DNA from 3 places in the Pseudaquabacterium inlustre genome. Region 1 is predicted to be linked to each of the others. Evidence: predicted binding sites of a transcription regulator. Region 1 holds the regulator's gene; each other region holds the start of a gene.
What was found. The regulator LexA, encoded in region 1, represses DNA repair genes until DNA is damaged. The targets are predictions, from matches to a motif close to ACTGTATNNNNATACAGT.
Positions count from the first base shown of each region.

Region 2: AACH10_RS02860 (LexA family protein) is a predicted target of LexA. The motif match lies at 3,276-3,293, and genes of this name have one in related genera.
Region 3: AACH10_RS05830 (ATP-dependent helicase) is a predicted target of LexA. The motif match lies at 2,860-2,877, and genes of this name have one in related genera.

Region 1 is NZ_JBBUTH010000009.1:15,196-23,010, reverse strand. It holds gene AACH10_RS17600 (ABC-F family ATP-binding cassette domain-containing protein) at 1-473, shown strand, start outside; gene AACH10_RS17595 (MarR family winged helix-turn-helix transcriptional regulator) at 612-1,148, shown strand; gene AACH10_RS17590 (organic hydroperoxide resistance protein) at 1,194-1,628, shown strand; gene AACH10_RS17585 (esterase-like activity of phytase family protein) at 1,736-3,187, shown strand; gene AACH10_RS17580 (asparaginase) at 3,214-4,191, opposite strand; gene lexA (transcriptional repressor LexA) at 4,264-4,938, shown strand; gene AACH10_RS17570 (helix-hairpin-helix domain-containing protein) at 4,938-5,234, shown strand; gene AACH10_RS17565 (DUF3224 domain-containing protein) at 5,234-5,626, shown strand; gene AACH10_RS17560 (penicillin acylase family protein) at 5,673-7,815, opposite strand, start outside.
Region 2 is NZ_JBBUTH010000001.1:645,380-653,194, reverse strand. It holds gene AACH10_RS02880 (hypothetical protein) at 1-83, opposite strand, end outside; gene AACH10_RS02875 (IS1595 family transposase) at 59-1,315, opposite strand; gene AACH10_RS02870 (hypothetical protein) at 1,333-2,034, opposite strand; gene AACH10_RS02865 (hypothetical protein) at 2,036-2,350, opposite strand; gene AACH10_RS02860 (LexA family protein) at 2,629-3,246, opposite strand; gene AACH10_RS02855 (hypothetical protein) at 4,410-4,868, shown strand; gene AACH10_RS02850 (phospholipase D-like domain-containing protein) at 7,612-7,815, opposite strand, start outside.
Region 3 is NZ_JBBUTH010000003.1:120,006-127,820, forward strand. It holds gene AACH10_RS05820 (DUF6691 family protein) at 1-159, opposite strand, end outside; gene AACH10_RS05825 (YeeE/YedE family protein) at 156-635, opposite strand; gene AACH10_RS05830 (ATP-dependent helicase) at 703-2,808, opposite strand; gene AACH10_RS05835 (adenosylcobalamin-dependent ribonucleoside-diphosphate reductase) at 3,071-6,148, shown strand; gene ssuE (NADPH-dependent FMN reductase) at 6,283-6,867, shown strand; gene AACH10_RS05845 (TauD/TfdA dioxygenase family protein) at 6,891-7,802, opposite strand.

The DNA of each region.
Region 1 (7,815 bases):
AGCCCTTCGACGGCGACCTGGACGACTACCAGAAGTGGCTGCTGGAAGTCAGCCGCGCCGTGGCCCGCGGCCTGGAGCCGCCGCCCCCGCCCAAGCCGCAGCTGGCCAGCGACGAGCCGGCGGCCGCAAGCGGCAAGGCCGGCGCCAAGGCGCCCGCCCCGGTCGCCAAGACCGCCGACGCCGGCAACCGCAAGGACGACCGCAAGGCCGCAGCCCAGGCCCGCGCCGAACTGGCCAACAAGACCCGGCCGCTGCGCAACGAGCTGGGCCAGATCGACGGCCGCATGGAGAAGCTGGGCGCCGAGAAGGCCGCGCTGGAGGCGCAGTTCGCCGACGGCAGCATCGCCGGCTCGGAGATGGCCGAGGCCGGCCGCCGCCTCAACCACATCGGCGCCGAGATCGCGATGCTGGAAGAGCGCTGGCTGGAGTTGCAGGAAGAGATCGAAGCGATCAACGCGTCGGCCGGCGGCTGAGGCCACCCCACGCGCCGCGGCGCGGCGCGACCCGCCCTCGCGGACACGGCACCCATCCGGGCCGGGCAGCCTTGCTGTCCGGCCTCTCAAAGTCCTTTTAAATTGTGTGCAATTAAATTGCCAACTACAGTTCAGCCCATGCCCTCGCGCCGCCCCCGCACCACCGCCAGCCCGCTGCCCGCTACGGCGGCCCCGCAAGACGCCGCGGCCTGGCTGGCGCTGGACCACCAGCTGTGCTTTGCGCTGTACTCGGCCTCGCTGGCCATGACCAAGACCTACAAGCCACTGCTCGAGCCGCTGGGCCTGACCTACCCGCAGTACCTGGTGATGCTGGTGCTGTGGGAGGGCGACGGCGTCACCGTCTCGCAGGTCGGCGAGCGCCTGCAGCTCGACTCGGGCACGCTGACGCCGCTGCTCAAGCGCCTGCAGGCCCAGGGCCTGCTGCTGCGCCAGCGCGACGCGGCCGACGAGCGCCGCGTGCTGCTGCAGCTCACGGCCGAGGGCCGCGCGCTGAAGGCCCGCGCCGTGGCCGTGCCCCAGGCCATCGCCTGCGCCTCGGCCTGCGACCTGGCCGAGATCGCCGAACTCACCACCCGCCTGAAGCAGTTGCGTGACCAGCTGCGAGATGCACTGCGCCAGGCGGCCAACGACGCTTCCCCTCCCGCCGCGGCCTGAACGCCGCGGCACCTTTCCCCAACCGCCGTGCAAAGGATTCGCACCATGGCCATCGACACCGCCCTGTACACCGCCACCGCCACCGCCACCGGGGGCCGCGCCGGCACCGCCGAATCGAACGACGGCCGCCTGAAGACCACGCTGTCCACGCCCAAGGCCCTGGGCGGCGACGACGGCGCCGGCACCAACCCCGAGCAGCTGTTCGCTGCCGGCTACTCGGCCTGCTTCATCGGCGCCATGAAGGCCGTGGCCGGCCGCCAGGGCAAGCGCCTGCCGGCCGAAGTCAGCATCACCAGCGATGTCGGCATCGGCCCGATGACCGGCAAGGCCGGCGCCTTCGGCATCAGCGTGGCCATGCGCATCTCGGTGCCGGGCATGGACCGCGCCGAGCTCGAGACCCTGGTGGCCACGGCGCACGAGGTCTGCCCGTACAGCAACGCCACGCGCGGCAACGTGGATGTGACGCTGACGGTGGTCTGACCGATCCCACGACCCCTGGTCTGAAGGGGTCCGCGGCGCCTGTCACAGCACGGACATGCGCCGCCGCGAGGCTCTCCGGTTTCCAAAGGTTTCCGGAGATGTCCACGATGTTTCGCCCCCGTCTGACGACCCTGGCCCTGGCCACCGCCGCGGCCGCCTTGTTCAGCCAGGCCGCCTCGGCCCAGACCGTTTCCAGCGTCAGCTTCGTCAATGGCCTGGCCATCTCGGGCAGCACGCCCGACCTGAGCGGTGGCAGCACCTTCGACAGCCGCGTCGGCTTCTTCTCCGACCTCTACTACGACCGCGCCCGCAACGAATGGTGGGGCCTGTCGGATCGTGGCCCCGGCGGCGGCACCCTGCCGTATGAGACGCGCATCCAGCGCTTCACGCTGGACGTCAACGCCACCACTGGCGCCATCAGCAACTTCCAGGTCGTGCAGACGATCAAGTTCAGCAACGCCGCCGGCGTGGCGCTGAACGGCCTGGCGCCCAACCCCAGCAGCGTGCTGGGCACCTCGTTCGACCCCGAGGGCATGGTCGTCAACCCGAAGAACGGCAACCTGCTGGTCTCGGACGAGTACGGCCCGTCGGTCTACGAATTCAACCGCAGCGGCCAACTGGTCAAGACCTACACCGTGCCGGCCAACCTGGTGCCCCAGGTCAATGGCACGGTGAACTACAACACCACGCCGCCCACCACCGGCCGCGAAGGCAACCGTGGCCTCGAGGGCCTGGCCATCAGCCCGGACGGCAAGTACGCCTACGCGGTGCTGCAGAACGGCCTGGCCGACGATGGACTGACAGCCACCGGCACGCGCAGCGTCTACAGCCGCATCGTCAAGTACGACACCGACAGCGGCACGGCCGTAGCGCAGTACGCCTACAAGCTCGACAGCAGCGGCCAGGGCCGCGGCATCTCGGCCATCGTGGCGCTGGGCAATGACAAGTTCATGGTGCTGGAACGCAACAACCGCGGCGTGGGCGTGGGCGCCACCGTGGCCAGCCCCGACAAGAACGTGTTCATGATCGACCTGGCCGGCGCCACCGACGTCAGCGGCATCGCGCTGCCCGCCTCCGGCGCGCTGCCGGACGGCTTCAGCGCCGTGACCAAGGGCGCCAAGGTGATCGACCTGGACGCCAACACGCTGGCCGCGCTGGGCAACAAGTCGCCCGAGAAGTGGGAAGGCCTGGCCGTGGGCCCGCAGTTGGCCGACGGCCGCTACCTGATCCTGGCCGGCACCGACAACGACTACAGCGTCACGCAGAACGGCAGCAACGTGCAGTTCGACGTGTGGTTCGACTTCAGCAAGGCAGACCCCTACGCCAGCTCGATCCAGTGCCCGGTGGGCAGCACCACCGGTTGCGTGCTGACCAGCAACAGCAGCACCGCCGCCACGCTGACCAGCGCCTACAGCCTGCTGCCCGGCGTGCTGCACGCCTACACCGCCGAGGTCAACGGCTACACCGCGCCGGTGCCCGAACCCGGCACCTGGGCGCTGATGGCCGGTGGCCTGGCCGCCGTGGGCGCGCTGGCCCGCCGCCGCCGCCAGCACGCCTGAGGGTGAAGGCGCCAGGGCGCCGGTGCTCAGCCCATCAGGCTGAGCATCAGCGCCACGCGCGCCTGCCAGGGCGAGAGGGCCGCGGCGGCGCCGGCGGCCTCGGCCACGGCCCCGATCAGCACGCCGTCGGCGCAGCGCGTGCTGCGCCACACCACCACGCCGGCCGCCTGCGCCTGGGCCAGTGCCGCCTCCAGCTCGCGGTGCACCGTGCCGTTGCCGGTGGCGGCCACCACCAGGCCACGCACGCCGGCCGCCACCAGCGCCCGCACGCCGTCACCGCGCGCGCCGGCGTGGCTGGCAACGATCTCCACCCAGGGCCAGGCCTGCGGATCGGCCGGCAGCGCGGCGGCGCCGCGCCCTGCCGCCACCGGCCAGGGCCGGAACGGGCGCAGCCGCCCTTCCTCCACCACCGCGATCGGCCCGCCATCACCGGCGGTGAAGGCATCGGGCCGGTAGGTGTGCGCCTTGCGCAGGCCCAAGGCGCCGAACACCTGGCCGGCCAGCACCGCCAGCACGCCCTGCACCCCTGGCGTGGCGGCCACGGTCACGGCGTCCAGCAGGTTCTGCGGGCCGTCGGCGGCCAGCGCGGTGGCCGGGCGCATCGCCGCGGTCAGCACCACCGGCTTGGGCGTCGCCAGCACGCTGTGCAGCCACCAGGCGGTTTCCTCCAGCGTGTCGGTGCCGTGGGTGATCACCACGCCGGCCACCTCGGGCCGCGCCAGCACCAGTTGCACGCGCTGTGCCAGCGCCAGCCAGGTGGCATGGTCCATGTCCTTGCTGTCCAGCTGCGCCAGCTGCTCGGCCTCGATGGCCGGCGCGCCGGGCGCGGCCAGGGCCGGCACGGCCGCCAGCAGGTCCTGCACGCTGCGCTGGGCGGCGGTGTAGCCCACGTTGTCGCCGGCCCGGGCCGAGGTGCCGGCGATGGTGCCGCCGGTGCCCAGGATCACCACCGTGGCGCGCGCGCCGCGCCCGGCATCGGAAATTGCGTCGGAAAGGCTTGGCATCAGGCCCTCATCTGGATGAAAATACAGTCACTGGATGGAAACTCAGGAGCGTGCATGACCGGTCTGCCCTTCTTGCCCGACGGCCCCAAGCTCACCCCGCGCCAGCAGCAGATTCTCGATCTGGTGCAAAGCACGATCGAACGTACCGGCTCGCCGCCCACGCGGGCCGAGATCGCGGCCGAGCTCGGCTTCAAGTCGGCCAACGCGGCGGAAGAGCATCTGCAGGCCCTGGCCCGCAAGGGCGTCATCGAGCTGGTCAGCGGCACCTCGCGCGGCATCCGCCTGCGCTCTGAAACGCTGCGTGCGGTCAACGAGTCACGCGGCCGCCAATTCTCGCTGCCCCTGCCCAGCCTGGCCCAGCTCACGCTGCCGCTGGTGGGCCGCGTGGCCGCCGGCAGCCCGATCCTGGCGCAGGAGCACATCGACCAGAGCTACGTGGTCGAGGCCTCGATGTTCCCGCGCAAGCCCGACTACCTGCTGCGCGTGCGCGGCATGAGCATGCGCGACGCCGGCATCCTCGACGGCGACCTGCTGGCCGTGCAGAAGGCCAGCGACGCCAAGAACGGCCAGATCGTCGTGGCCCGGCTGGGCGACGACGTCACCGTGAAGCGCCTGCACCGCACGCGCAACGGCATCGAGCTGCTGCCCGAGAACCCCGACTACCCGGTGATCCAGGTGACGGACGCCGACAGCTTCGCGCTGGAGGGCGTGGCGGTGGGCCTGATCCGCAACACCATGCTGATGTGATGATCAAGTCGCCCAAGGCCCGCAGCGCTGCCGAGTGCCGGGCGCTCGAGCAGTTGCCCAACATCGGCCCCAGCATGGCGGCCGATCTGCGCGCCCTGGGCATCCGGTACCCCCAAGACCTGGCGCAGCGCGACGCGTTCTCGCTGTACCAGTCGCTGTGCACGCTCAGCGGCAAGCGCCAGGACCCCTGCGTGCTCGACACCTTCATGGCCGCCACCGACTTCATGCGCGGCGCGGCCCCCGCCCCCTGGTGGGCCTACACCGCCGAGCGCAAGCGGCTGTACGGGAGTCTGTGATGCCAGAAGCCACCGGCACCTTCGAGGTGCAGATGACGCCGCAAGGCCAGGCCGATACCGCCGACGGCAACGCCCTGGGCGAGATGCGACTGGACAAGCGCTTCAGCGGCGACCTGTCCGGAACCGGCGCGGGCCGCATGCTCACGGCCTTGACCACCACCCAGGGCTCGGCCGGCTATGTGGCCATCGAACGCTTCACCGGCAGCTTGCACGGGCTCAGCGGCAGCTTCGTGTTCCAGCACAGCGGCAGCATGGACCGCACGACGCGTCAGCTGTCCATCACCGTGGTGCCCGATTCCGGCACCGGTGAACTGTCCGGGCTGCGCGGGCAGTTCATGATCGAGATCGAAGGCGGCGTGCACCGCTACCGCTTCGAGTACACGCTGCCCTGACCCCCGGCCAGCCCGCTGGCGGCTGCTTTGGCCGCGGTTTCGCCGGCTACTTCGCCGGCGTCACCACCAGCGTCTGCCAGCCCTCGCCGCCGGCCGGCGGAAACAGCGGCACATAGCCCACGCCGCGCCACACCTCGGCCAGGCTGCGGTACTGCGGCGACCACGGGATGCCGCTCTGGCCCGTGCTGTGCACGATGCGTGAGCGGCCGCGGTCGGCCAGGTCGTACAGGCCGCGCAGGCTGGGGCCGTGCTCGTCCAGGTAGTACTCGCCGGTGGTGGCGTCGGGCTTCAGGCTCACGCGGCTGACGTTCACCGTGTAGGTGTCACCCCCCACCGGCTGGCGGATCTCGAACCAGCGCGCCAGCGCCTTCACCCGCGAGAACGGCCGGTGCTCGCTGCGGGCCTGGTGGGCACGGCCCCATTGCCAGGCGGCCACATCGGCGCCCTGCAGCGCCTGCAGTTCGTCCAGCGCCGCGGTGAAGGCGGCGTTCACCTGCTCGGCGCAGGTTTCCACCGCCGGCGTGGCCTTGTCGTCGCACCACCAGCCGTCGTCGCGCGCCAGCACGCCTTCCAGCGCGTCGAAGTAGCCGCGCTGGCCCAGCATGCGCTCGTAGATCGCCGCGCCCACCTCGTCGGCCAGCACGCGCTGCGACAACTGGCGGTTCCAGGCCCAGAAGATCAGCGGCGCAGCCTGGTCGGCGGCCATGGTGCCGTCGAAGCCCTGCAGGGCCTTCATCGCCGCGGCGGCCAGCGGGTGGCTGGACCGGGCCTGCAGCAGCCGCGGCAGCAGGCGCGCCACGGCCAGCGACTTCACGTCGCCATGCATCACCGCCAGGTCATCCAGGCTGTGCTTGGGGCGGGCGTCGATCATCTGCTCGATGCGCTGGTGGCGGAACGGCAGCGCCCACTGGTGGCTGATGAAGTGCGGGTAGCCCGGCGGCGTGATCTTCTGGTTGGCGTTGGCCACATAGCCCTTGGCGGGGTCGCGCACCTGCGGCAGCTCGGCCACCGGTAGGAAGCCGGCCCAGTCGTAGCGCGCATCCCAGCCCGGCGCCGGGGCCAGGCCCTGCAGGTCGTTGTCGGGCTTGCGCAGCGGCACGCGGCCGGGCGACACCAGGCCGATGTGGCCGTCGCGGTCGGCCACGGCCATGTTCTGCATCGGTGCCACCCAGGTCGAGGCGGCCTGCACGAAGGCCTCCACCGAATCGGCGGCCATCATCATCAGCGAGGCGGCCATGATGTCCTGGTCGGTATCGAGCCCGGTCCAGCGCAATGCCAGCACGTAGCCGGGCTTGGCTTTGGGGCCCAGCGCCTCGTCGGCCACGCCGGCCACCGCCACGTCCGAGATCACCGGGCCGTGGCGTGTGCTGCGCACGGTGATCGTCACCGGGGCCTGGCCGCGAACGGCAATCTGCTCCTGCCGGGTCTCGAAGCGGGCCCAGCCCTCGGGCGTCTGGTACTGCGCGGGATCGCTGGCATGCAGGCGTTCGAGGTAGGTGTCCTGCACGTCGGGGCCGGTGTTGGTCATGCCCCAGGCAATGCGCGCGTTCTGGCCCATCACGATGGACGCCAGGCCGGGCATCGACGCGCCGGCCACGTCCAGCCCCGGCGCCACGAGGCGCGCGAAGTACCACAGCGCCGGCGCCGAGAGCTTCAGGTGCGGGTCGTTGGCCAGCAGCGGCGCGCCGGTGGTGCTGCGGCTGCCGGCCAGCACCCAGCTGTTGCTGCCCAGGCCGTCGATCTCGGCCTCGGGCGCCAGCGCCAGCAGGCGCTGCAGGTGGGCATCGCCCAGGCCCGGCAGACCCGGCGCGCCGGCCTGGCGGGCATCGAGCTTCAGGCCGCGGTAGAAGGCCACGTAGTCCTGCGTGGCCGGCACCGAGTCGCCGGCATAGGGCGGCATCAGTTCGTCGATGCGCGGCTTGGGCAGCAGCATGGCCAGGCGCAGGCGCAGCACCTCGGCCTGCCAGTTGGCGCCCAGGTCCAGCGCCATCATGATCGCCCACGACAGGCTGTCCTCGGGCGTCCAGGGCTCGGGCTGGATGCCCAGCAGCATGAACTCGGGCGGCCGCGCCTTCAGCTGGGCGATCACCGCGTTGACGCCGGCCGCATAGGCGGTCAGTGCTTCGCGGGCGGCCGGGCTCGCCTTGGCCCACTGCGCCGCGGCGGCGCGGCGCACGCCCAGCGTGCGG
Region 2 (7,815 bases), on a different contig from region 1:
GCCGGAAGGTGGGTGGCTCGCGCAGCTTTAATGCGCCCGCGGTATAGCCAATCAACCTCTACCGAGGGGGCTTCGGCTTCCACCCCTTCTCCTTGCCGCGAGTTCCTGCCTCGCGCGCGCCCTCCAATAGCAGTTCCTCTTCTCGGTGGTGCCCATGGGAATAGTTGCGCCACCATCTGGATAGTCCAACGCCCATAACTGCTTTTAGCAGGTGCTTGAGACGGTCACCCACCGAAAGCCTGCGGGTGTCCTCGCGCCAGGCTGCTTCACCGGCGTAGTCCAGCAGGTATTTCACCGACGGGTTCAGGTAGATGCCGCGAACCAGGCGCTTCATGCGCCAGTTGAAGCTCTCGGCCTGGTTGTTGTTCGTGCCCTTGCGGTCGCTGTAGGCCTGGCTGTGGTTCACCGTCCGGTGTTCGGCAAACAGCGTTGCAAACCGCGAGTACGACGGGTCCTCGTCCGTCATGATGTGCGACTCGCTCGACGCATACCGGGTGGCCATCGTCGTCACCGTGGTTCGAGATTCGGTCAGCGCAATGCCAACGCGGGTCGCCACCGCGCCGCGGCCACGGGCCAGGCCTCGCTGGCGGATGACCAGCATCAGCCGGCGGTCTTCGGGCTGCTTCGCAGCCTTGTCGAACTTGGGCGGCTTCGGTGGCCCAAGAATTTCGCCCGTATCCGGGTCGACCGTCGGCGCGCGCAGGTGCTCGGGAATCGTTGGCTTCTGCCGGTCGCCGCCCCGGGGCTTGTTGCGCTTTTCCTTGTAGCGGCGGCCGAGTTGGTCGGCACCATCCATCTCCTGCACGCCGGCCAGGATGCCGATGTTGAAGCCGCGCAGCAGGCCCTCGCGCAGCTTGTGCGCCAAGGTGAACACGGTCGTGTACGACACCTGCCAGTCACGCCGCAGTTGCAGCGCAGGCTTGCCAGAGGCTCCGTTGGCCCAGGACAAGGCCATCTTCAGAATCTTGGTCAGAGGCAGCTTCCGGTCGGCCAGCACCGTGCCCGAGGTGACCGAGAACGTCTTGCCGCAGGACGTGCACTTCCAACGCAGCTCCTTGGCTCGGAAGTAGTGCTCATCCAGTGAGCCGCAGTGAGGGCACGGCATGAACGTGGTCGAGCCCCAGGAGGCCTCCGCCATGAACATCACGGCTTCCCGGGGCGTCAGCTTCTCCAGGAACTCGGTGCCGATGTCGGTGATGTGCGCCTTCAGGTGGTGGGCAGCTGTGCCCGTGCGGCCTCGCAGCGGAAAGTTCTTCCGCTTAGCACCGTCTTTGGCGCTGTCTTTCGCGTCGGCCGGGCTGGAACCGGCGGGCAAGGCTGCAGCAGTCACTGTCAGCCCCGCATCAAGAAGTCAACGTAGTCCTGTGCCAGCGGCAGGGGCTCCGGCTTGGCCAACGGCGCCACGCTGGCCCGGTGGCGGATGAAGCCCGTGCGCGCCGGCTCCTCAAGGCCCTCAATGTCAAAGACTTCTTTGCCTTCGATGACGGTGGACGCCGGCAGGACGAGCTTCGGTCGCTTGCCGAGTTGGCCGTCGCCGAACAGCGCGAAGCAGATGGCCCGGAGCACGAGGTCCGCCGGGTTCAAGAACTTGCAGCCGTACGTGAACTCGGCCTTGCGCGTGCCAAGGATGTCCTCTTGGAACACTGCCTGGTACTGGCCGCGAATCCGACCGGGCTGCACGATTTCGGCGGAGGCCAGCTGCACGCCGCGCTCGTCAGCGCCAATGCGCTGGATGGTCGCGCACAGCTTGGTGGCGTAGGCGCATCGACGGTCTACCCGCGCGATGGGCGGCGGCAGGTCGGACTTGTAGAGCACGCGCGTCAGGCCGCGTGCGCAGAGGTCCCAGAGGCTGCCCGACCAGCGAGGGTAGTTGGCAACGACCGCGGGCTCCAGCTCTCCCTGGTGCCGCAGCGACAGCGCCACCAAGTAGTCGGCCAGGGCGGCGCGCTTTTGGTAGGCGATGTCGAGCACGGCAACGTGGTTGGCGTCGTTGCGTTCGGCGAGCAGGCCGGCGTGGATGGTCAGGCGCAGCATGTCACTCGACCTCCACCAGCCAGGTCTGGGCCACATCGACCTCGGGCAAGCGCTCCACACCGGTGAGGCGAATCTGCCGGCCGTCCCAGCAGAGCATCCGGGCATCGCCGAGCACCGGCAGCAGGTCGGTGTCGACCTTGGTGTTCGGGTCCAGCAGTCGTGCGATGAGCACCGGGCGGCTCAGGTCGGGGTCGCGCACTTCCGACACCTTCAGCACGCCGACGTGCGGCGGGACGTCCTTCAGCTCGTCCCGCCTGAACAGACGCCCTTGCTTGCGCAGCACTCGCACCTGCACCTTCATCACCGAATCCTTCATGACCTTGCTCGCTCAGTTGGCGCCGACCTGGCGCACATGCTCTGCAGGGGTGTAGTACCGGCGCGGTGCGTAAAGCCGCGAACGACTGCTTTAGGTCGAAGGAGGGATTGCGGGCGTAAAGGGCCGGACAGAGAAACAGAGGCAGGCACGGTGGCTCCTTGCGGCGCGAGGGCTGCAACGAACGATTGGGCAAGGCTCCGCCCGGCACGCACGCGGCGCGCATTGGCGGGCAGTTTGGAGGGGCGGCTTAGCCGCGCGCGTCAGCGGTGGTCAGGTGGTCACCTCCGCTGCTTCTTGAGGGTCCGGAACGACCCCGTGACAAGCCCCACGATGTCCAGCGACGTGCGCGGATGGATGGGCTCGTAGGCGGTGTTGGCCGGGTCCAGGTAGTACGCACCGTCCCTGGTCTTGCGCAGGTACTTGACCGTCAGCTGGCCGTCGACCGCGGCCACCACGATGTCGCCGGGTTCGACGATGGAGTGCGTCTCCACGATGACCACGTCGCCGTCGAGCAGCCCAGCGTCCTTCATCGAATCGCCACGGACGTGGCACATGGCGGTCTTGTTCGGCTCGCGGATGAGCAGTTCCTCGACCGACAGGAACTCGAACTCGTCGTCGCTGGCCGCCTGCGGCACGCCCGCGCGCACCGTGCCGAGCACGGGGTAGGCGAAGAACCGCTTGCCCGGGGCCACGCGCCCGTCCTTGCGGGTCAGATAGCCCACCTCCTCGAGCCTCGCGACCATCTCGAAGACCGAGCCGGTCGAGCTCATGCCCAGCAGGTCGGCGAGTTTGGCCAAGCTGGGGAAGCTCTTGTTGGCCTTCCAGTGCGTGCGCAGCGTGGCCAGGTAGCGCTGGTCGTTTGCCGAGGTGGCGGGGGCTGCTGCGAAGGCGTGCAAGGTCGACTCCGAATGATTGCTCGGAGTGGACTGTATGGAATTACAGCAAGTTGTGCAAGTGTCTATCAGAGAACGGATTTTTTCAAGATGCAGCGAGCCAAGAGGATGCGCAACAGCTGAACGACGCCGCAGAAGTCGAGCGGCTCAGCGGACGGATGTCGTCAGCTCCCCCGCCGCAACGTCATCGGCCGTACAAATATCAATTTTGGATTTTGTACGGCCAATCGACTCGGGCAGACGGCAGGCCCTGGCCCCTGCCGTCTGCCCTTTGGACTGCTGCAAATGCGCGTGACCAACGCTAGGACTAACGCGGGTCGCTATTCGTGAGCTATTGGTCTCATTGAACTAGCTATGCGCACAGCAATAATCTCCCTTGCCTGCCTTTTCTGCATTCTTCCTGCCCGTGCGGCATCGGAAACGACGCAGACGCCAGTTAGCGGTTTAAGTATCGAATACTCAACTCCACCTGGAGCTCCGAGTCCAGTTCAAAAGGTCGAAGCTCGGAAAATCCTGCCTGGCGTCCTTCAATCGCTAAATCTGGTCTTGTCCGCACCTAAAGAAGAGCGATGCAAAGTCCTCAAACGCGAGTTCGTGGTTGAACGGCTGGCAGAAAGATGCGACTCCGAGATGGACGGGCTTTCGCTCAAACCTAAGCACGTCTTTATTACGGTAGATAGTGATGAAGAAACCAGAGTATCGCCGGGCTTATACTCATTCTTGGTGTACTACCACACCAAGAATAGCAAGAATAGGGCGGATACGGTGGCGTCTGTATTTGTCAAACTTCCTGACAGGCAGCTTCGAATTGACTCTCCGGTCAGCATACCTACCTTTGTTAACAAAAAGTAGGCGCAACGATGAGGGGACTATTTTTTTTTAACTAACGAAGCGACTATCCCGGCGGCAGCATCTTGTAGAGCGTCGCTCCGAATTCGAGAAGCGCCTGACTCGCCTTGCTGAATTTTTTAGCGGCGCCGGCGAGCCTGCGCGGCGACTCTTCTGCTAAGTCTACCGCTATCAGCCGTCGTCTGCTCGATTTAGGCAGGACGTGCTCGACGCTTAGATTTCAGGTGGCACCTTTACGAATCGTGGCTTACCGCGCCGGGTAACCCGAGCAGCTATACAGATTGCTTTGGACTTGAGTCGACCGGGGAATTGCCAGTATGAAATTCATCACCTACCTCACAGTGTTGCTGGCGGTATCTGCCTTGAGCGGCTGCGGCACCTATCTAGCCAAAACTCGGTACCAAGAGGAGATGTTGAGTCTATGCGCGAGGGACGGGGCGCCACAAGTCTACAAGACTGTTACGCTGCCCTCTCGATACTTTGAAAATGGAATTGCCAAGGTTGAGCGGAACCCGCCGGACTCACCAAGGAATTTGGCAGTCGCAGGCCGATATATTCATGTTGACCGGGAGGAGTATTTGAAGGCGGAGCCCGAACATCGCATAGCACTAAGGATGCTAGAGTGGTCCTACGTCGATTCTTTAACAGGTGAAACTTTAGGTCGACAAAAGACCTATTGCAGAGATGGCGGCGACACATTGTCCCCAAACAATACCGTGGATTGTTGTCCGCAAACAAGCAAATTACTGTTGAAGACAATCTTCAAGCAAGAATGACGTGAACGAAGAGGTACTTATTCAGGCTCGCTAAGCGCTTATCCGCACCCTGCTGGCGCCTCTCTACTTCAAAATGGTCTACTGGAAGAACTGGATTACTACGTCAGCAACTGCGAAGACCGTATAAGAGACTGTTTAAGAAGTGCGACTGCACGAGCCGCGAGCTCTGCATAGGAGCTTTGTGTACGCCGAAGAGCTATGCGCCGAACCTGTCGGGCGGTGAATGGGCGTTGGTAAAGCCGTATATTGAGCCAAAGGGTTCCTCATCCCAGCGCCATACGACTTGACCGGCGGTGTTGGTACTGGCTCGCGGCGTATTCAGGTTGTCGGAGTAAACGTAGTAAGGAACGACCGCTTGGCCATTGGATTTGAGTACTGCGACCGGAATATCTCCGACCCAGACAGTCTCCTGAATAACGGCGCCGAAGGCGGCATACTCCCCAATCAGGTGGCCGGTGGGGTCGTTGACAAAATTGGTCGTGGCGCCGTCTGCGCCGCGCCGACATTGGCCGTACAAGCTTCAGTTTTGGCTTTTGTACGGCCACTCGCCCGGCAAGACGCGTCAAAGGAGCCGGGCCCCGTCCGCTATAGGCCCGCCCTCCAGGGTCAACATGGCCTCGACCGGAGAAAGCGACAAAGCGCTGCTTCGGTCAGATGTTCTATTTCTGGTTTTGGTTGATTACGTGATTCGTGAGAACAAAATTCGTCCGCCATGTTCGATTTGATAAACTTCGAGCGGCGCGTTCCCACCGAAAATTCGCTCCAACCCAATGGGCTCCATGTTTACGGATGCGGCAGCCACCAATAGTCGCAAATTCCCGCGCGCTATCAGGTCATTGGTCCACGCCAAATCATGTCGGCAAGAACCGCATCGAAAGGACCTTTGCTGATTTTGGTAGATTACCTCAACGCGCGGCCTTCCGCCAACCCCCCGGGAACGCACAGCCGTCGCGTCAATCCAAACAAGCTTATCTTTTTCGAGAGACTGGGTTCTGGCACTATCTAGCTGAAAGTGCCAGGCCACGGCACCTGCGCAAGCGAAAACCAGAATCACGTGGACATTCTTACCGGTAATTCGTTTGAATTTGTACGTGGTGCAGAGCCAATGGGCTATGGCCCCTAAGCCTGCAAAAATCAACAGGGATAGAATAGTTTCATTGTTCATTGGTTTGATTTCGGCTGCGATACGAGGGTAAGAGGCTAGCTAATTCCAACAAGTCATTCGACTGCGTCGCGGAGTATCGAAAGGCCGAGCAACAGCTGAGCGCCGCCCTAGAGGAAGCTGCCGCCAAAGTCCAACCGCCCGGCGTACCCGCTGGCTGGCAACTTGTCCGCGAGGACATCAGCGACGAGCTCAACACTGTGAGAAAAGCAGCACTGAAGCCCAAGTGGCGCAAGACCATCACGGCATCCAGGAGCTCCTCGAGCGGCCTCCGGCGGCCCATCTGTTCCATGAATCCTGAAACAGGCCTAACTAATTTTTAGCTCATTGCTTTTGATGCGATGAATCAAAAGTTTTACACGAACGTCCCATTCGAAAAATTCGGACGAAATTTCGTAATGACCGGCTGGAAAATAGACGCTCAATCCTTCACGCTCTAGCCGCGCTCCTTTGCAGCCCGCATCCGCAAGAATGTAGTCACCCTCAAGTGCAATGCAAGTCGTGTCAATTATAGTTCCTGCATGTACCGCAGCCAACGAAGTTAAACAGTTTGCCAGCAACTGCTCGGATTCCGAGTAGACTACCCTGACCAATGTTATGACCGAACCCCAGGCAAGCAGCTTTGTTCTTAAAGGCTCACCTCCGAAGACCACATAGGCATGTGCCCCCCGAGTAAGTGTCTCGACGTATTCGGATGTTTTGCAGGTATCCCAATAATCCGATAACCCGTCCCGATACTCAGCCTTAAACCGCTGCCAATCTGGGTCGGTATCTCGTGGGTAACTAACTTCAGGGCTATCCGGGGCGTTCCACTCTCCCCAAATAGCCCTTGGAATCAAGGCGCACGGACCAACCGGTCGAAGCCAGGACGATTCATTGGTAGGCCTTCCTATAATTTCGCGCACCATTTACTTGGACACCTGAGATTAGTGCTTCCAGTGCTTATCGCCTTTCGCGTATTGCTGCTATCACGCCCGCTACCAGCCAAACCGGCGTAAGGACAATCGAGCACAGAGCAAGAATCGAAATATTACTCAGTGCCAGTAGCGTATCGTGCGACTTGCCAGCAGGGCACCAAGCCCCTCTACCAGTATCAAAGGTGCATCCTCCTAAACGCTCGATAAGATACAGCAAGGCATAACCGCACAGCGGCAGCCCAAAAGACAGAAAAAGTGCCGCTGACGCCGCGCTACTGCGGGTGCGAGCGGGCTTTTTCTGGTCTTCTGACTGAGTCGAATGGTCCATATTTTGTATAGCGACCAAGCATATTCCATCGGAACCTCAAACGCTGTATTTGCGCTGTCGCTTGGCGAGCCGCCAGCTGCCTCAAGGCAAATGTCCAGTGCAACCGCTCGCCGAGAAACGAAATATTCCAAGGCCGCACCGTCTTGACGTTACCGGATTACTTTCCGTACGATGGCGGCGAGGTTCAAGCTGGACCGCGGGCCCCAGGCGCCCATCAGTGCACGCACCGGACCTTGTCCGGCATGGTGAAGACCTCGGTAGTTCGACGACCGGCTTGGTGAACTCTTGAAAGCCGGACAACGCGTGCCGTCCTTGAGTGCTTTCGTCCCTAGCTTGCTAGGCAAGTGCTGGTTGCGATACCTGCAACACTGCATCGACGACCTGCGAAATGCGCTTGCCGGCCGCGCCACGCACGTGGAAGCCTAGCTCGAGCGAGTAGTTAAATGACCAGGCCGTCATGTTCGATGACCCGACGTAGCATTCGTCGGAGTCCACTCGAACCACCTTGGCATGAAAGGTCTCGGTACCCGCGCCTTCGTC
Region 3 (7,815 bases), on a different contig from region 1:
CATCACCAGCATCAGCCCCCAGTCGCGCCACTGCAGGAAGGACAGCACCACCTCGGGCCGGATCATCGTGGCCAGCGCCAGGCCGAAGCCGAACAGCACGCCAGCGGCCAGCACCGCCAACAGGCGCGGGCCGTTCATGTGGTCGGCGCTGCCGCTCATCGCACGCCTCCCGTCCACCACAGCACGAGGTGGGCGGTGGCGAAGCCGGTGGCCATGAAGGTCAGCACCGCCACCAGCGAGGGCAGCTGCAGCGAGCCCAGGCCGCAGATGCCATGGCCCGAGGTGCAGCCGTTGGACAGGCGCGCGCCAAAGCCCACCAGCAGCCCGCCCAGCAGCAGCTGCCAGGCCGGCAGCGTGGTGCCCAGCGCCTCGGTGGGGCCCAGCCAGCGCCACCACAGCGCAGCGCCCAGCACCAGGCCGGCGGCATAGACCAGGCGCCAGGCGCGGCTGTCGACGAAGCGGGGCTGGCGGAAGAAGGGCTGATTCAGCAGATACGACCAGCTCGACGAGAACACCGTGCTCATGCCGCCGATGCGGCCGGTGAGCACGAACAGCAGCGCCACGCCGGCGCCGATCAGCAGGCCGCCGGCCAGGTAGTGCGCCCAGCCGAGCGGGAAGAGGGTGTGCAGGCTCATGATGGCGCGGCAGTGTACCGATGTGGGTATCCCGGCACGGGCGGTGCCGGCCGTGGCCTGCGGGCGCTCACGACCAAGTGTTGCGCAGCGCCGCGCCCAGGTCCAGCGTCACCTCGGGCAGGTCGGCCAGTGCCGCGTCTGCCGCACCGGCGGCCGGCGCCAGGGCGGGGACGCGCTTGTCCAGCGTGGCCATCACGCGCCGGGTGATGAAGCGCGAGACGTTGCCGTACAGGTGCCGGTCGCCATGGCGGTGCTGCTGCGTGACATGGAAGCGCAGCGGCGCCATCAGCCGCAGCTGCTGACGGGCGCGGGTGATGCCCACGTAGAGCAGGCGGCGCTCCTCCTCGATCTCGCCGGCCGAGCCGGTGGACAGGTCGGACGGCAGGCAGCCATCGACCACGTTGAGGATCTGCACCGCGCTCCATTCCTGGCCCTTGGCCGAGTGCAGCGTGCTGAGGATCAGGTAGTCCTCGTCGCGCAGCGGCACGCCCGATTCGTCGCTGGTGGCCTCGGGCGGGTCCAGCGTCAGCTCGGTGAGGAAGCGCTCGCGGTGGCGGCTGGCGGCGGCCAGGGCCTGCAGTTGGTCCAGGTCGGCCAGGCGCAGCGTGTGGTCCTCGGGGTACAGGCGTTCCAGGTGCGGGGCCAGCCAGTCGCGCACGGTCGTCAGCTCGCCGGGCCAGGGCGAATCGGGCTGCGCCAGGCCCGCCATCAGCCGCGCCAGCGCTGCCCACTCGGCGCGTGCGGCCGGCGGCGGTTGCCAGGCCTGCAGCGCGGCCAGCGGCTCGGGCGAGGCGTCCATCGCATCCAGCAGGCGCCGGGCGCTGACCGCGCCGATGCCCGGCACGCGCTGCACCACGCGCCAGCCGGCCAGGCGCGCGCGCGGGTTGTGCGCCCAGCGCAGCACCGACAGCAGGTCCTTGATGTGCGCGGCCTCCAGGAATTTCAGCCCGCCGAACTTCACGAACGGGATGTTGCGCCGCGCCAGCTCGAACTCCAGCGCCGCGCTGTGCGTGGCGGTGCGAAACAGTACCGCCTGCTGCTTCAGCCGCAGGCCTTCCTCGCGCCAGGCCAGGGCCTGGTCGGCCACTTGGCGGGCCTGGTCGAGCTCGTCGGCCACGGTCACCAGCTGCGGGCGGGCGGCCTCGGTGCGGTCGGTGTGCAGGCGCTTGTCGGGATGGCCGGGCGCCTCGGCGATCACGGCATTGGCGCAGTCCAGGATGGGCTGCGTGCTGCGGTAGTTGCGCTGCAGCGGCACCACGGTGGCCAGCGGCGCGAACTGTTGCGCAAAGCCCAGGATGTTGCCCACCTCGGCACCGCGGAAGGCGTAGATGCTCTGCGCGTCGTCGCCCACCACGGTCAGGCCGGCGCCATCGGGCTTCAGCCCGCGCAGGATGGCGGCCTGCAGGCGGTTGGTGTCCTGGTACTCGTCGACGAACACCTCGTCGAAGCGCGCGCGCAGGTGCGCGGCCAGCGCGGGCTCGGCCAGCAGGCGCTGCCAGGCCAGCAGCAGGTCGTCGTAGTCCAGCGTGGCCTGGGCGTGCTTGTCCTCGGCATAGGCGCGGAACAGCTGCGTGAGCGCGTCGTGCGCGTCCAGGCACCAGGGGTATTGCGTGGCCAGCACCTGGCCCAGCGGCGCCTGGGTGTTCATGCAGCGCGAATGGATGGCCAGGCAGGTGGACGCCAGCGGAAAGCGCCGGCCGCCGCGCGAGCTGTCGGCCGCCTGGCCGCCGACGTTGGCATTGGCCAGCCCCAGGCGCTCGCGCGACAGGCCCATCAGGCTCTCGGCATCGGCGCGGTCGACGATGGTGAAGCTGGCGTTCAGGCCGATGCGCGGCGCCAGCTCGCGCAGCAGCCGCGCGGCGATTGCGTGGAAGGTGCCGGCCCAGGGCAGCAGCGGTGCCGCGCCGTCGGTGCTGCGCAGGCCCAGCGCCTGCTGCACCTGGCGGCCGGCGCGGTGGCTCAGCTCGTGTGCGGCGCGGCGCGAGAAGGTCAGCAGCAGCAGGCGGTTCGGGTCGGCGCCGTCCAGCACGCGCTGGGCCACGCGGGCGGCCAGCGTCAGCGTCTTGCCGGTGCCGGCGCCGGCCAGCACCAGCAGCGGGCCGCCGCGGTGCATCACGGCGGCCCGCTGCTCGGGGTTCAGCCTGTCGAGGACGGAAGAGGATTCTTGGGCCACGTCAAGACCGTGCCGGGCGCATGGGGGTGAAGCCGTTGGAGCGTGGAGATTACTGTATAAATTGCCAGGCGGTCCGCCCGATGGCCGGGCCGCGCGGCCGGGGCTGCACCGCACCGGCCACGCGGTTTCTTGACCCCGGTCGTGGGGCTGCCCGGTGCTGCACGGCAGCATGCGCTGTCCTGCCACCGGGCGCCATTCCCGCTGTACATTGCGCCCCCTTCAGAGCTTGCGTTCGCCGAGCCCACCCAGCCCGAATTCCGCCATGACCCAGCCCGCCCTGTTCCCCGATGCCGCCGAGGCGGTCGCCCCGGCCAGCCCGGCCGCTGCGCCGGCCGTCGCCCCCGCTGCCACGCCGCCCAGCCGCGCCACGCTGCCGCCGCAGCCCATCAGCGCCGAGGTGCTGGCCGAGAAATACGCCAAGGGCGACGAGCGCACGCTCGACGAGGTGCGCCAGCGCGTGGCCCGCGCCCTGGCCCAGGCCGAGGCACCCGAGCAGCGCGCGCTGTGGGAGCAGCGCTTCCTCGACGCCCAGCGTCGCGGCTTCGTGCCGGCCGGGCGCATCAACTCGGCCGCCGGCACCAGCCTGGCGGCCACGCTGATCAACTGCTTCGTGCAGCCGGTGGGTGATTCGATCGCCGTGGCCGAAGAGGGCTTCCCCGGCATCTACACCGCGCTGACCGAGGCCGCCGAGACCATGCGCCGCGGCGGCGGCGTGGGCTACGACTTCTCGCGCATCCGCCCGTCGGGCGCCTGGGTGGCGCCCACGCAGAGCAGCGCCTCGGGCCCGGTGAGCTACATGCGCGTGTTCGACCGCAGCTGCGAGACGGTGGAATCGGCCGGCGCACGCCGCGGCGCGCAAATGGCCGTGCTGCGCTGCGACCACCCCGACGTGGAGGCCTTCATCCACGCCAAGGACAAGGGCGACCTGCGCAACTTCAACATCTCGGTCGGCGTCACCGATGCCTTCATGGCTGCGGTGCAGTCCGACGAGGACGTCGAACTGGTGCACAAGGCCGAGCCCGGCCCGAAGATCAAGGCCGAGGGCGCGCACCAGCGTGCCGACGGCCTGTGGGTCTACCGCCGCGTGAAGGCCCGCGTGCTGTGGGACCAGATCATGCGCAGCACCTATGACCATGCCGAACCCGGCGTGCTGTTCCTCGACCGCATCAACATCGACAACAACCTGGGCTACTGCGAGACGATCGCGGCGACCAACCCGTGCGCTGAACAGCCACTTCCGCCCTACGGCTGCTGCTGCCTGGGCAGCGTCGATCTGACGCACTTCGTGCAGCGCCCGTTCGAAGCCGATGCCAGCTTCGACGACGCGGGCTTCAGCGAGGTGTGCGCCGTGGCCACGCGCATGCTGGACAACGTGCTCGACGTCACCGTCTGGCCGCTGCCGCAGCAGCATGAAGAAGCGCGCAACAAGCGCCGCGTGGGCCTGGGCTTCACCGGCCTGGGCGATGCGCTGGTGATGCTGGGCCTGCGCTACGACACGGAGGCCGCGCGCGACATGGCGCGCCACATCTCGGCCGTGATGCGCGACGCCGCCTATTCGGCCAGCGCCGACCTGGCCACCGAGCGTGGCGCCTTCCCGCTGTTCAATGCCGATCTGTACCTGTCGGGCCGCGCCGGCGGATCGAAGTCGGGCAGCCAGGCGGGCAGCTTTGCCTCGCGCCTGCCGCAGCCCATCAAGGACAAGATCCGCGCCCAGGGCCTGCGCAACAGCCACCTGCTGTCGATCGCGCCCACCGGCACCATCAGCCTGGCCTTTGCCGACAACGCCAGCAACGGCATCGAGCCGGCCTTCAGCTGGAGCTACAACCGCAAGAAGCGCGAGGCCGACGGCAGCTTCAAGCAGTACAGCGTCGAAGACCACGCCTGGCGCCTGTACCGCCACCTGAAGGGCGCCGACGCGCCGCTGACCGAGGCCTTCGTCACCGCGCTGGAGATGAGCGCCGAGGCCCATGCCAGCATGGTGGCCGCGGTGGCGCCCTACATCGACACGTCGATCAGCAAGACGGTCAACGTGCCGGCCGACTACCCGTACGAAGACTTCCAGGGCCTGTACCTGCAGGCCTGGGCACAGGGGCTCAAGGGCCTGGCCACCTACCGGCCCAACAGCGTGCTGGGCTCGGTGCTGAGCGTGGACACGCCGGCCCCGGCCCCGGTGGCTGCCCCGGCTGCGCAGCCCAACCCGGCGGCGCCGATGGCCGTGGCCACGCCGGCCGGCCTGGACGGCGCCAACCAGCGCCTGCGCGTCGAGCGCCTGCCGGCGCCGGTGCTGGCCAGCCTGCGCTGGCCCGGCCGGCCCGAGCTGCCCGGCGGCAACACCGCCTGGAGCTACCTGATCCAGCACCCGCACGGTGATTTCGCGCTGTTCATCGGCGAGATGCCGGCCGAGGCCGGCCCCGATGGCGGCCTGTTCGGCCGCAACCTGCCGTTCGAGGTGTGGGTCAACGGCGCCGAGCAGCCGCGCGGCGTGGGCGCACTGGCCAAGACCCTGTCGATGGACCTGCGCACCAACGACGCCGCCTGGCTGCGCCTGAAGCTCGACGCGCTGGCCACCGTGGCCGAGGAGCGCGCCTTCGAGATGCCCTCGCCGCCCAGCGGCGAGAAGCGCCTGTACCCCGGCGTGGTGGCGGCCACCGCGGCCGTCATCCGCTGGCGCTGCGAGCAGCTGGGCGCGCTGGGCGAGGGCGGCCCGACGCCGGTGGTCGACGCCATGTTCAGCCGCGACGAGCCGCGCACCGGCCCCGACGGCACGCTGGCCTGGGCCGTGGACATCGACAACCCGGCCACCGGTGAGCACTTCACCCTCACGCTGAAGGAAGTGGCGCTGCCCGGCCCGGATGGCGCCACGGTCAACCGCCCGTGCGCCATCGGTTTCTCGGGCAACTACCCCAAGGCCTACGATGGCCTGGCGCGCCTGCTGTCACTCGACATGCGCGTGGTCGATCCGGCCTGGATCGGCATGAAGCTGCGCAAGCTGCTGAACCTGGGCGAGCCGCTGGGCCACTTCATGGCCCGCGTGCCCGGTGAGCGCCGGCAGCAGACCTGGCCCAGCACCGTGGCCTACATCGCCCGCCTGGTGATCCACCGCTACGCCATGCTGGGCGTGCTGGACGAGCAAGGCCAGCCGGTGCAGGCCATGGGCATCCTGGCCGCACCGGCCGGGCGCGCCGAGGCGGTGGCTGCTGCCGCTGCGGGCGAGGCCGCCACGGGCGGCGTGGCGCCGATGGCCGGCAAGGCCTGTCCCGAGTGCGGCAACCACACGCTGATCCACAAGGACGGTTGCGAGTTCTGCACGGCGTGCGGCTACGTCGGGCAATGCGGTTGACGCCCTTGTGATCCGGGCCGCTGCAGCCTCATGCAGCGGCCCGATATGCATGCACGCAAAGCTTCGTTCGCCCCGGCGGGGGCGCTGGGCAGCATGGCTGCTTTGCCTTCCCGCCCTCCAAGGAGCTTTGTTTCATGCATGTCGTCAGCCTTCTCGGCAGCCCGTCTGCCACCTCGCGGTCTGCCAGCCTGCTGCGCCTGGCGTTGCAGCGCCTGGGTGACCAGGCCAGTTCCCTGCACGAGATCGCCGTGCGCGATCTGCCGCCCGGCGCACTGCTGGCCGCCGATGTGCGCCACCCGGCCCTGGCCGCCGCGATCGAGCAGGTGTTGGCCGCCGACGTGGTGCTGGTGGCCACGCCGATCTACAAGGCGGCCTACAGCGGCTTGCTGAAGGCCTTTCTCGACCTGTTGCCGCAGGACGGCTTGCGCGGCAAGAGCGTGCTGCCGCTGGCCACCGGGGGCAGCGCCGGCCATCTGCTGGCGCTGGACTATGCGTTGAAGCCCGTGCTGGCGGCCCTGGGCGCGCGCCACATCGCCGATGCGGTGTATGCCGTCGATGGTCAGCTGCTGCCCCAGCCTGGGCTGGGCCATGCGCCCGCTGCCGAACTGCTGGCGCGGCTGGATCGCGCCCTGGCCGGTCTGGTGGAGCACGCGCCGCGCCGCCACGTGCTCCCGCTGCGCGGGCACACGCCGCTGCACGCGGCGCGCTTTTCGGTCTGATCTCGGTCTGACCGGCGCCTGGGTCAGGCCTGCGCCCCGGTGACGGGGCGGCTGCGCTCGCCGGTCACCGACACCGGCACATCGCCGTGCACGGTGACACGGCGCACCACGCGGTGGGCGCTGCCGTAGTCGTTGATGGCGTAGTGCTGCGTGGCGCGGTTGTCCCAGATGGCTACGTCGCCCGCGCTCCAACGCCAGCGCACGGTGTTTTCCAGCCGCGTGATGTGGTTCTGGAAGATGGTGAACAACGCCTGGCTGTCCTGCGTGTTGTGGCCCACGAAGCGCTGCACGAAGTGGCCCAGCACCAGCGTGCGTTCACCGGTCTCGGGGTGCACGCGCACCAGCGGATGCTCGGTGCGGATCAGGCGGCGGGTGAAGACTTCGCGGTACTTCTGGCGGCCAGCGTCGTCGGGCTCCACGCGGGTGGCGGCGTAGTCGTAATCGTTGCCGTGCAGGGCCCACAGGCTGTCGGCCAGGGCCTTCAGCGCCGGCGGCAGTTCCTCGTAGGCCGCGGCGGTGTTGGCCCACACCGTGTCGCCGCCCGAGGGCGGAATCACCACGCCGCGCAGCACCGCCACCTGCGGGTAGGCGGCCTCGAAGGTCACGTCGGTGTGCCAGCTGTTGGCGCGGCCGCCGTGCTGCGAATCCAGCTCCAGGATCTGCGTGCCGTCCTTGCTGGGCACGGTGGGGTGGGCCACCAGTTCGCCGAACAGCCGGGCGAAGGCCTGGTGGCTGGCGTCGTCCAGGTGCTGCTGGCCGCGCAGGAACAGCACCTTGTGGCGCAGCAGTGCGGCCTTCAGCGCGGCAAAGGTGTCGGGCGCCAGCGCGCCCGACAGGCGCAGGCCGCGCACCTCGGCGCCGATGCGGCCGGCCAGCGGCGTGATGTCGAGGGTGGCGTTGGGCAGAGCGGTCGGGGCAGCGGTGAGTGTCGTCATGGCAAGGTGTCCT